Regions from separate parts of the Providencia sp. 2.29 genome, predicted to be linked through region 1. Evidence: predicted binding sites of a transcription regulator. Region 1 holds the regulator's gene; the other holds the start of a gene.

Evidence for each region. Region 1 encodes PhoB, which activates phosphate uptake and scavenging genes when phosphate is short. Its sites were predicted from a motif close to CTGTCATAAAACTGNCNNAT; they were not measured.
Region 2: pstS (phosphate ABC transporter substrate-binding protein PstS) is a predicted target of PhoB. The motif match lies at 1,675-1,694, and genes of this name have one in related genera.

What each region holds. Positions count from the first base shown of each region.
Region 1 covers NZ_CP065420.1:795,577-802,062, reverse strand. Annotated here, with positions in the region: gene I3B46_RS03425 (thiamine pyrophosphate-dependent enzyme) at 1-687, opposite strand, end outside; gene brnQ (branched-chain amino acid transport system II carrier protein) at 902-2,227, opposite strand; gene phoR (phosphate regulon sensor histidine kinase PhoR) at 2,768-4,084, opposite strand; gene phoB (phosphate regulon transcriptional regulator PhoB) at 4,104-4,793, opposite strand; gene sbcD (exonuclease subunit SbcD) at 5,077-6,294, shown strand; gene I3B46_RS03400 (AAA family ATPase) at 6,291-6,486, shown strand, end outside.
Region 2 covers NZ_CP065420.1:272,741-279,226, reverse strand. Annotated here, with positions in the region: gene pstC (phosphate ABC transporter permease PstC) at 1-418, opposite strand, end outside; gene pstS (phosphate ABC transporter substrate-binding protein PstS) at 531-1,574, opposite strand; gene I3B46_RS01175 (hypothetical protein) at 2,063-2,818, opposite strand; gene envZ (two-component system sensor histidine kinase EnvZ) at 3,006-4,337, opposite strand; gene ompR (osmolarity response regulator transcription factor OmpR) at 4,334-5,053, opposite strand; gene greB (transcription elongation factor GreB) at 5,301-5,786, opposite strand; gene I3B46_RS01155 (Tex family protein) at 5,945-6,486, shown strand, end outside.

The DNA.
Region 1 (6,486 bases):
TGCAATTGGCGCTTTTAATTTTTCTGCCAATTGAAGAAGTGCTCCTCTGGCATCTTTACTACCAATCCCCGCATAAATACCTATTTTCTTACCTTTATTTAATACATCTGCCAGCGCTTTAATATCTTCTTGAGCAGGGATAATTCGCGGTTGATGATAATTGACGGCTATTTTATTTGGATAGTCTATTTCAGACTTACTTATATTTACTGGAAGAATAATAACAGCGACACCTTTTTGACTTAAAGCTGCACTAACGGCATTTTTTGTCACTTCTATCGCTTTATCAGGGCTAATAATTTCTTCGCAGAATACTGAGCATTCACTATAAACGGATTTAAAATCGACGTATTGAGGGAAAGAACTATCGGTTGTATTAGTATCTAATTGGCTTGCAATCAAAATAACAGGCGCGCCATTGCGATGTGATTCATATAATCCATTAATAAAATGTAAGCTTCCAGGTCCACAGGAGCCTGCACATGCGGTGAGTTGGCCTGAAATAAAGGATTCGGCACCGGCGGCAAATCCCCCAACCTCCTCATGCCTTACATGGATCCACTCCATCTTACTTTCATGTATCGCATCCGTGACATAATTTAAGGTATCACCAACGATGCCATAACAATGCTTCACACCTGAATTTTGGAGAATATCAACAATCACGCTAGCAACATTTTTTTTCATGCAAGGCTCCAATAGCAGATTATTTCTTATAAACAAAAGATCACAGATGACTCTTGTCTACATATTTATATTATTAATATCACAATAAGTAATAACTGCAATTAAAAGCACTATTTTTATTTTAAACCTTTCTTTTTATGATATTTTTCCGTCAGAATAAGAAGTAAAAAAGGAGCTAATAAGCTCCTTTTTCTATTATTGAATATTGATATTTTTAGGCTTGTTTATGTTCGGCTGCGGGTGTGATCACTCGGTCACAAATTGCCGCTACAATTAACACCACAAATGATGGTAATAACCATGCCAAATCTTGTTGATATAACGGAATTCCAGTCATCCAATCAGGAATATACGTTTTCAGATGATCTGACGCTTTCGCTGCACCAATTAACCCCACAATAAAACTGGTCAACATGGTTGGGGCAATCACCACACTTGGGTTACGCCACCACTTTAAAGTAAAGCTTAATAAAATAAGCACAATACAAGGTGGGTAAATCGCCACTAATACAGGAACAGAAAACGCAATCAGTTTACTTAATCCAAGATTAGAAACGACCATGGAGAATGCACCAAGTACCAAAACTAGCGTGCGGTAAGAGATTGGCACATAGCGGCTAAAGAACTCCGCGCAAGCACAGGTCAAACCAACAGCCGTCACCATACAGGCAACAAAAATCAATACGGCAAGGAAGAAGCTACCATAGTTACCAAATGTATACTGAACATAGGCATGCAGAATATCAGCACCATCTTGAGGGTTTGGAATAATGGATGCGCTGTTTTCACCTAATTTAAATAGTGAAAGGTAAACCAGTGTCAGTAGCACTCCCGCAATCAGCCCCGCCCACATGGTATAGCGGGTCAGCAGTGAGGAGTTTTCGATACCTCGCGAACGAGCCGCATTAACAATCACGATACCAAAGACCATTGCTCCCAATGTATCCATCGTCAAATAGCCATTGATAAAGCCATTTGAGAAGGCCATATCGCGGTATTCATCTGTTGATAACATAGGTTGACCTGCCGGCCAAAGCACAGCCGCAACACCAAGGATAGCAAGGGCTAACATTTTTACAGGTGCCAGTATGTGACCTACACTATCCAGTAGTTTACCTGGGTATAGAGAAATACCGATGACTAGCACAAAATAGACTGCACTATAAATTAATAATGATATATCTGATTCACCACCAAGTAGCGGTGCAATCCCCACTTTGTAAGAAACCGTCGCAGTGCGAGGCGTGGCGAATAGCGGGCCAACGGACAGGTAAGCAACAACAGCAAGCAATAGCCCCGCCGTTTTACCAACAGGTGTACTTAGGGCTTCAATACCCCCACCCACTTTGGCTAATGCCACAACGGTTAAAACAGGCAACCCCACACCTGTAACCAAAAAGCCTAGCGCGGCAGTCCACACTTGCTCGCCAGCCTGTAAGCCAACCATTGGTGGAAATATGATATTTCCAGCACCAACGAAGAGCGCAAAGGTCATAAAACCTAAGGCAAGAATATCTCTGGATGTTAAACGATGAGCCATATTTTATGTTAAATCTTTGTAACGGTGTTAGAAAATATAGAGTAACCAATCAGTAACTCTTTGAATTATAAATGGCGGTATAGAATTCTAATTAACAAGTTGATAAACAATACAATGTGTACGATTTATCACATCAGGCAAGATTAAAAATCAAAAAACAGAAAAAATCGCCAATAACTGGCTACAAGTAAAACTTTTATAGGGAAAAAAGGCAATAGCAAACCTAAAAACAAGAATAAATCTCTAAAGTATTTTTTATAACTAGTGATTACTGTCAGTAAAATAAGAATATGCGCTATATGATTTGAACAAAAAACAACCAATTAAACCATTATTTATCTTATCTTTTAAATCGATTATGGTTTTGCAAAGCGAAATATAGGTTTTTTAGAAAACAGAAATTTTTAATAACCCATCACAAATATAGAGAGATTCATTTTTTAAATAAGAAGGAGCGACATATCTGGCGGTGATAATGATATGTTGGATTGGGTCGATAAGAACGGCTGTTTGCCGCTCTCATCGAGGTATGTCACATCTTTAATGAAGTGTTTTAGCTGTTTTTTTGTCTGATACGATCAATACAGGAGGCAGAGTAAAAGAGAATTCGCTCCCCTTGCCTAACTGACTGGTTATCATTAATTGGCTATTATGATGCTGCAAAGCGTGCTTGACGATCGCTAAACCAAGCCCCGTTCCTCCCCCTGTTTGGCGAGACCTCGCCTTATCAACACGGTAGAAACGTTCAGTTAAACGTGGAATATGCTCTGGGGGGATCCCCAACCCATTATCAGCAACGCCAAAACGTGCCCCATTATGTGTTTTCTGCCAACTGACTTGGATCGTTGTTCCTTCCGGTGTATGCATAATGGCATTATAGACCAAGTTAGCCACCGCACTACGAAGCTGCTCTTCATTACCGTAAACATACAGCTTTTCATCAACCATAAATTTAAACTGTTGCCGCCCTTGGCTTAAACTCATCGCTTCCTGTTCAATCATTTTTAAAATTACAGGAATATTTACCTGCTCATCTAAATTAATATGAGGCGCCACTTCAATGCGAGATAACTGTAACAGTTGTTTAATCAAATTATCCATTCGATGCGCCTGCTCTTGCATTACCGTTAACGCTTTTTTGTTGGCAGCTGAGGCATTTTCTTGATCATCTAATACTTCAAGATAACCTTGGATCACCGTTAGTGGTGTGCGTAGTTCATGGCTGACATTCGCAAAAAAGTCTCTACGTGCTTTTTCTAATCGGCGCTTTTCCGTGACATCCCTCGCAACCATTAATAGCTGACCTTCGGTATAAGGTAAGACACGAAATTCAACAATAGCGCCACTGTTTAGCTCTATCGTTAACGCTTGTTCATAGTTTTGTAATGTAAAATAACGGCTGAAATCTGGATAGCGTAATAAATTAAAAATCGGTTGCCCGCTATCTTCCGGCCAGCGAAAACCTAATAAATGTTGAGCATGGCGATTACACCAGAAAATATTCCCTTCAAGAGTCATCATTACGACGGCATCAGGGAGAGATTCTGCGCCACTGCGAAAGCGTTTGATCAACTGCCCTAATTCACGCCGACGTTTTCGGTTGCGCTGCTGAAGCTGATAGATCCCATAAAAGATTGGCTCCCAGCCGCCTTTACCATCAGGGGGCAGCATGCTCCGATCAAGCCATAACCAATATGACAACTTCATCAAGTTATAACTGTGCCAAATCAGCGCTGCGGTCAATGAGATGACTAAAAGCCATGCAAGATGGCCGATAAAAATCGATAAGATTAATGCAGGTAAGATGAATAAAAACAGCCCCCAAATTAGCTGTTTCCATGATAGGCGTTCAAGCACTGGTATCTCCTGTTATTGATCAGTAACGCACTGAGAAGCGATAACCAGTACCACGCACTGTTTGAACCATTTTATCATGCCCTTCAGCCTCCAAGGCTTTTCTGAGGCGGCGGATATGCACATCAACCGTTCTATCTTCAACATACACATTCGCTCCCCATACATAATTGAGTAACTGCTCGCGGCTATATACTCGTTCAGGGTGAGTCATAAAGAAATGCAGCAGCTTATACTCCGTCGGCCCCATATCAATAGGAGTGTCATTACTGCTGACCCGATGAGACGTTGGGTCTAGTGTTAACCCGTTCATTTCAATAATGTCTTCTGTTGCCATCGGGGAAATACGACGTAGAATGGCTTTCACACGAGCGACAAGCTCTTTGGGTGAAAACGGCTTTATTAGGTAATCATCCGCCCCCACTTCCAATCCTTTTACGCGGTCCTCCTCCTCCCCTCTTGCGGTTAACATCATCACAGGAATATCGCGCGTATCACTGTCACGTTTCATGTGTTTAATCACTTGAATGCCTGAACCACCAGGGATCATCCAGTCTAATAAAACAAGGTCGGGTAATGGATCAACTAACTGCGCGATGGCGGAATCATAATCATCAGCTTCAATCGACTGAAAACCATTCTGCTCTAATACAAAACAAACCATTTCTCGGATGGGCGCTTCATCTTCAACCACTAGAATGCGTCTTGCCATGATTAATCCTGTAAATAAGAAGAGATCATTAAAAGTGAAAGCATTATGCGTCACTTTTATGACAGAATTATGAATACCGTCATCAAATAACAATAATCCTTTCTATATTAGCGGTAAATTGTCATTTAAGTGAAACATTCTCGTCATACTTTACATCGTCGCGCCTGCTGCTTCGCCTATCGTTATCACATTGAATTGTCTGCTTGTTCAGAGATCCCCTTAAAGGGTCATGATAGGGTATACTGAGCATAGTATACATATAAAGCCGTAGGAAGGGGCCTTCATGCGTATTATCCATACCTCTGACTGGCACCTTGGCCAGTATTTTTTCACTAAAAGCCGCGCAGCCGAACATCAACAGTTTTTAACTTGGCTTATTGAGCAGGTCAAACTTCATCAAGTTGATGCCATGATTGTTGCGGGAGATATTTTTGATACCGGCTCCCCCCCAAGTTATGCCCGTGAGCTTTATAATCAATTTGTCGTCTCGCTACAGCAAACAGGTTGCCAATTGGTGATCCTAAGTGGTAACCATGACTCTGTTTCCGTCTTAAATGAAACCAGTTCACTGCTTGCCTATTTGAATACGGATGTCGTCACTTCAGGAGCAACGCCCCATGTGATCACATTAAAGAATGCACAAGGGCAACCCGGAGCACTGTTGTGTGCGATCCCTTTTCTACGCCCTAGAGATATTCAATTAAGTGTTGCAGGACAGAGCAGTGAAGAGAAGCAGCTATCATTACAAACAGCCATTCGTGACTATTACCAAGCTAGCTATCAGCTTGCCGAGCAGCAGCGGCAAACTATGGGGTTAGATATCCCAATTATCGCAACGGGGCATTTAACGGTTGTCGGGGCTGAATTGACGGACTCTGTGCGTGATATCTATATTGGTACTTTAGACGCATTTCCCTCTGCCGCTTTCCCTCCGGCTGACTATATCGCCTTGGGGCACATTCATCGTCCGCAAGTTATTGGTCAACAGCAACATATTCGTTACTCTGGTTCACCGATTGCATTAAGCTTTGATGAAGCGAACCAACAAAAAAGTGTTTGCTTAGTGGAGTTTGATGGCCGCGAACTGTCGCAAATCCACCAACTTGCGATCCCAACTTTTCAACCTTTGCAAACACTAAAAGGGTCACTTGCAGACATTCAAAATCAGTTACATGCACTCTCTATCAAGCCAGATACGCCCCCAGTTTGGTTAGATATCGAAGTCGCTTCACAGGACTATCTTGCTGATATCCAACAACGTATCGAAAGTATTATCAAAGGCTTACCCGTTGAAGTTGTATTGTTACGCCGTGCACGTAAACCACAAAACCCCCAACAAGCTCTCGCTAATGAAACCTTAAATGAGCTTACCGCCGAAGAGGTATTTTTGCGTCGTTTAGCGGAAGAGTCGCTAGATGATAAAGAAAAAGAGCAGCGCTTATTAGTACTCTTTAGGCAATCTTATGACGCTTTGCGTGCTGAGTTAGAGGGAAATTCATGAAAATCTTAAGTCTACGCCTAAAAAATATTAACTCTCTAAAAGGCGAATGGAAAATTGACTTCACCCAAGAGCCGTTTGCTAGCCAAGGATTGTTTGCGATCACAGGCCCTACTGGGGCGGGTAAAACCACCTTACTAGATGCTATTTGTCTCGCACTCTATCACCAAACACCTCGTTTAAGTACACTATCCG
Region 2 (6,486 bases), 520 kb from region 1:
CAAACAGCGGCGCAAAAACAAACAGCCCCCACATACCATAAACGATACTAGGAATGGCAGCGAGAAGCTCAATCGCAATCCCTAATGGGCGTTTTAACCAATTAGGTGCAAGTTCAGTTAAGAAAAGAGCAATACCAAAGCTCACGGGTACTGCAATAATCAGGGCTATCAGTGATGTGACGATGGTGCCATAGATAGGCACAAGCGCACCAAACTCCTCAGCGGGAGCATCCCATTCTTTAGTCCATAAAAACGAAAACCCAAATTTTTGCATACTCGGCCACGAGGCAAAAATAAGGGAAATAATGATGCCACCAAGCATTAACAAAGTGATTAGCGCGGCAATTTTGACTAATGCGCCAAATATCACATCGCCTGACTTGCTCGGTGCTTTAAATGCCGTTGTTTTTTCGGCCATGCGCTTTGTCTCATCCTACACCTACTTTATTTAGTAGGATTTAGTTACTACGTCAGAAGGCGGATGTTAATCCTAAGCATCCGCCTACCATTACCAACCCGAGGCTCACTGATTAGAACAGTGGTTTGCCTTGGCTATCTTTGACTTCTGTTTTCCATGCTGCACGAATTGCTGTCACAACTTCTTGAGGAAGGATAGCATAATCCAATGCTTCTGCTTGCTGACCACCTTTCTCATAAGCCCAGTTAAAGAAATCGAGCACAGCTTTTCCTTTTTCTGCATTCGCTTGATCTTTGTGAACTAAGATAAACGTGGTTGAGGTAATTGGCCATGCGTTCTCACCATTACGGTTAGTCAGGTCTTGAGCGAATGACTTAGACCAGTCAACTTTCTTCGCTGCTGCGCTGAAGCTTTCACCTGTTGGGGAAACAACCTTACCATCTGCGGAAATGAGTTTAGTATAAGCAAGGTTATTCTGTTTCGCATAGGCATACTCCACATAACCGATAGAGCCTGGTAAACGCTGGACGAAAGCTGCAACGCCATCGTTACCTTTACCTGCGACGTTGTTTTTCGGCCAGTTTACTGTAGAGCCTGCACCAATATCATTTTTCCAGCTTGAGCTGACTTTTGATAAGTAGCTCGTAAATACGAACGTCGTACCTGAGCCATCAGAGCGTCTTACCACTGCAATGTTTTGATCGGGTAAGTTAACACCTGGGTTCAATTTAGCGATGGCAGGATCATTCCATTTGGTGATTTTACCGAGGTAGATATCACCTAATGTTGTACCGTCTAATGTCAATTGACCTGACTGGATACCTTTTACGTTAACCGCCAGTACCACACCACCGATTACGGTTGGGAACTGGAATAGGCCATCTTCTTTCAATTTTTCATCGGTTAATGGCGCATCAGACGCACCGAAATCAACCGTTTTTGCATTAATTTGTTTAACACCACCAGAAGAGCCAATCCCCTGATAGTTCACTTTATTACCTGTTTCTTTCTGATAAGAGTCCGCCCACTTAGCATAAACAGGAGCAGGGAATGTTGCACCCGCGCCAGTTAAGCTTGTGGCAGCAAAAGAAGACATTGCAGTCATTGAAAGGGTTGCTGCCATTACGCTAGCTAAGGTTGTACGCATCATTTTCATAATCCCTCCGGGGATGTATAGAAACAATTAAGTAGTAAATTGTTGGTGAAATGTCACGGTAGGAAAAATAGGACAATTTGATGACAACAACATGTCTGATTTATGACAGTTTTATGACAATTGACGATTTTCGTCTAGCTATCGAAAAAAACAGCAGCTTAAAAAAACAAAATTGACCATAAAATCAATAAGTAATGAAATACAGAGCAGAATATCTCTATATTGAGACCACCATGACAAACTGTCATAAAAAAGTCGTAAAATCCTTTTTTACTGCTTCTCTATTTTGATAATACGGTTTAATTCACCGTTTCAAGGGAGAAACATGCGCTTGCCATCAAGGGATTAAAATCAGCAATTTGCGTATGCGGTCAGACTACCATCACAAAATGGTCATCTCGCGTGGTGCCTGCTTTATGATAAAGCAGGCAGATAATCAGCGAAAATTGAGCCTCACGCCAGCTACGCAAACAACAAGCAAATATTCATTATTCTTTATTTGACTTGAAAACCGGATGTTGTTTGAGCTGAGCGATTACTTGATCCATCCCCGTTTTACCATGAGCGGTCTGCGATGATGCCGCTATAGTGTTGCGAAGACCTGCAAATTTTGCCATCGGCGGTGGAGGTGGCGGTGTATTTGTCGACGTCGGTTGCTCCGTGGCTGCGGCTTGGTATTTCTGCGCATTGGCTTTAAATACTGGGCTATTTTTAAGTTCAGCAATCACTTGATCCATCCCCGTTTTACCATGAGTGGTCTGCGATGATGCCGCTATATTGTTGCGAAGACCCGCAAATTCTGCCATCGGCGGTGGAGGTGGCGGTGTATTTGTCGACGTCGGTTGCTCCGTGGCTGCGGCTTGGTATTTCTGCGCATTGGCTTTAAATACTGGGCTATTTTTAAGTTCGGCAATCACTTGATCCATCCCTGTTTTTCCGCCATCTCCTGTTTGAGCGGGCTTAATATCAGGCTTTGGCATAGGGGGTGGCATAGGAATAGATAATGCCCCTTTCGATGCTAAGGGTTGATTTGGAGGTAGTTGTATAACGGTTGCCAGTTGTTTGCTCCATTTCACCTGCTTAAAGGCCTTTTTGGGTTCTTGAAACAGCCCTACGACTGTGTTTTTGATATTAATTATTCCCGTGGAGAGTGTAGCCTGCTTTTGCTTTCCCTCTATTCCAGCGAAAGCTAATGCCGCTTTACTCTGAAAACAGCAAATAGGTTTAGAAAAATAGATATGCATAAATTCACCTGAGTTATTTTATTTATGTTTATTATCTAAATAAAATAACTATCAGATCTTTTATATAACGATGGTATTACTTATAGAGTAAGTTATTTTTTATATGATGACTGGCGCGTAAGATAGGCGTTAATACCGAAATAAAATAGAAGGTAGGTCGTTTTATACGACCCACTACCGACAATGGTTACTCTTCTTTTTCTTTCAATGGCAGGAGTGCACGAATGGCGAAACCGCCGCGTTCACTTTTATGGATTTCGATACTACCTTCATGGGCATCGACAATACGGCGGATAATTGCCAATCCTAGCCCTGTTCCCTTATTGCTACGGGCTTTTTCACCTTGCACAAAAGGTTGGAAGAAGCGTTGAATATCTTCTTCTTTGATACCTGCACCATCATCTTCCACTTGGAACCAAACCGAATCCTCATTTTTGCCACTGCTCACTTTGATCCAGCCGTTACCATAGCGATAAGCGTTAACAATCATATTGGTGATGGCGCGTTTAATGGCTAATGGATTCGCATTCACGATCAGACTACCCGGCTCCAGTGCCGTTTCAATTTCACCGGTCACGCTCGTTTCAGCGGTAACTGCCTCATTGAGGATGCTATTTAGGTCACAAAACTCCATATTCATTTCCTGACCCGTTTTCAGGTAGTCCATAAACTGACCAATAATCGCATCACACTCTTCAATATCCTTATTGATGGATTCTGCTAGGTAGCCATCTTCAGGGCTCATCATTTCCGTCGCCAATCGGATCCGTGTCAGTGGGGTACGTAAGTCATGACTGACCCCCGCCATTAAAATTGTCCGATCATTTTCAAGCGTCTTTATGCCCGCAGCCATATGATTAAAGGAGCGGATCGCGGCTCTTACCTCAGTTGCCCCTTTTTCCTGCATGGCGGGTAATATGACCCCTTTCCCCACTTGCCCTGCATGGTATTCAAGTTCAAGTAATGGCTTGTTTTGGTAACGAATATAGAGCCAGACCCCTGCAAAAATAGACAGAAAAATGGCTAAAGTATAGCGGAATACTAACGAAAATTGGTTTTGCCCAATTTCAGTTAATGGCACACGCACCCAGATATCAGGCGCAAGATAGGAGGTCAACCAAAGAATAGGATATTCGCGGCCAAGCTCAAGACGCACTTGGGCTTCGCCACCAATATATTCCGACATGTTTTCGCTGAGAAAATCGTATTCTTTCGCCCAATTTAAGCCTTCTTCCATCGCGGCTGATTGAGCATAAAAGGTGATCCCCAACTCATTGTAGATTTTTTTACGTAATGCGGGAGAGACCCGTACTGTGGTTCCATCTTGCAGCACCATCCGCTCCGTCATTAATGTTCGCACTTCATAAGCCAACACTTTGTTGAATTGCTGCAAACTTGGCATAACAACAAAATTCAGCACCACCATATAGCTGGTGACAAGGCTGGCAAACAGTAATGCAACAAACAAAAATAACGAACGCGAAAATGTACTACGGCGAGAGAACCTCAGTCGCTTCATGCTTTACTACCGTCCGGCACAAATACATAGCCCAAGCCCCAGACTGTCTGAATGTAGCGAGGGTGAGCTGGATCTTCTTCAACCATACGACGTAAACGTGAAATTTGAACGTCAATTGAACGTTCCATCGCACTGTATTCACGGCCTCTCGCTAAGCTCATCAGCTTATCACGAGATAATGGCTCCCTTGGGTGCGAAACCAATACTTTAAGTACAGCAAACTCACCGCTCGTCAAAGGCATATTTTCTTCGCCTTGGAACATTTCACGTGTGCCTAGGTTCAGTTTAAACTTACCGAAGGTAATAATCGCATCATCCTGAGATGGTGCGCCTGGCAATTCGTTTGCTTGGCGACGTAATACAGCACGAATACGTGCAAGTAATTCACGCGGGTTAAAAGGTTTAGGAATGTAATCGTCGGCGCCAATCTCTAAACCAACAATACGGTCAACCTCTTCACCTTTAGCCGTTACCATAATAATCGGTATTGGATTGTTTTGGCTGCGTAAACGACGACAAATTGACAGACCATCTTCACCTGGCAACATCAAATCTAAAACGATTAGATGAATCGACTCCCTCGTTAGGATCCTATCCATTTGTTCAGCATTCGCGGCACTACGTACCTGAAATCCTTGCTCTGTGAGGTAGCGTTCAAGCAAGGCACGCAAACGCATATCATCATCGACGACAAGAACTTTATAGCTTTCTTGCATTTTGTAGCCCTCAAGATGTGCAATCTATCGAAATTATTTTTAAAATAAGAATATACCCACCATGCTCCAAGCTGTATGGGTGTTACAAAGCGCTGCTATCTAAATCACAAAAATAGTCATGACGATAAATTTTTACTTGCGCTTAATAACGGCATATCACCTGAATTATTTTGTGTATAAGTAAAATATAAGATAGTTAACGTCCTAATTTACCATCAACTTGAAATTTAATGAATAATTTTACGCCTTATAGGACTAGCGGTTTATAACTAATTTCTAACACTGTATAGGTTACCCGCCCCCCAGGTGTATTCACCGTAATTTCATCATCAACCTGCTTACCAACTAGCGCGCGAGCAACTGGAGAATCAATAGAAATCCAATTTTTGGATGGATTAAACTCATCGGCACCGACCAATCGGAATATTCTGATATTTTCATTATCGTCTTCTAATTTCACCCATGCGCCAAAAAAGACTCGCCCTTCTTGCCGTGGGTCTGGTTCGACAATTCTTAGTTGATCCAATCTTTTAGATAAAAAGCGTACTCGACGATCAATCTCTCGCAAACGCTTTTTACCATAAATATATTCCGCATTTTCTGAACGATCACCTTGAGCCGCAGCTTCAGAAACCGACTGAGTGACTCTTGGGCGCTCCTCTTTCCAAAGATATTTAAGTTCTTTGTCTAGCGCATCCCAACCTTCGCGTGTGATTAAGAGACTCTTATTCATAACCTTCATAAATCAGTAAGCAAGTTAGATAATTATAAATTATATACAGAATTAATCTTTAACTTTAGCAAAGTTCACCCTAGAAATTCTGCTTCTGTGCAAGTATAACAGTGCCATAAATTTTTTAACCATTCTTTGACTAGGTATTAAAAAGCGACATGAATGAAACTCTAAGCCAAATAATCGCGGGAGAGCTACAAGTTCAACCGAAACAGGTATTTTCTGCTATCACCTTGTTAGATGAAGGGAATACGGTTCCTTTTATTGCTCGTTATCGTAAGGAAGTCACAGGAGGCCTTGATGATACTCAGCTTCGCCAATTAGAGAACCGTTTAGGCTATTTACGAGAGTTAAATGAACGCAAGCAAACCATCCTCAAGTCAATCGAAGAACAAGACAAACTCACTCCCGAACTCGCCGCTGCTATCAATAACACCTTAAATAAAACCGAGCTTGAAGACCTCTACTTGCCCTTTAAGCCCAAACGCCGCACTCGTGGGCAAATTGCTATCGAAGCAGGCCTAGAGCCGTTAGCAGACACATTGTGGAATGACCCCACTCAATCCCCCGATGATGTCGCTCAATCCTTTGTCAATGCCGAAAATGGCGTGGCAGATACGAAAGCGGCTCTCGATGGTGCTCGTTATATCTTAATGGAGCGTTTCGCCGAAGATGCAGCATTATTAGCTAAAGTTCGCGA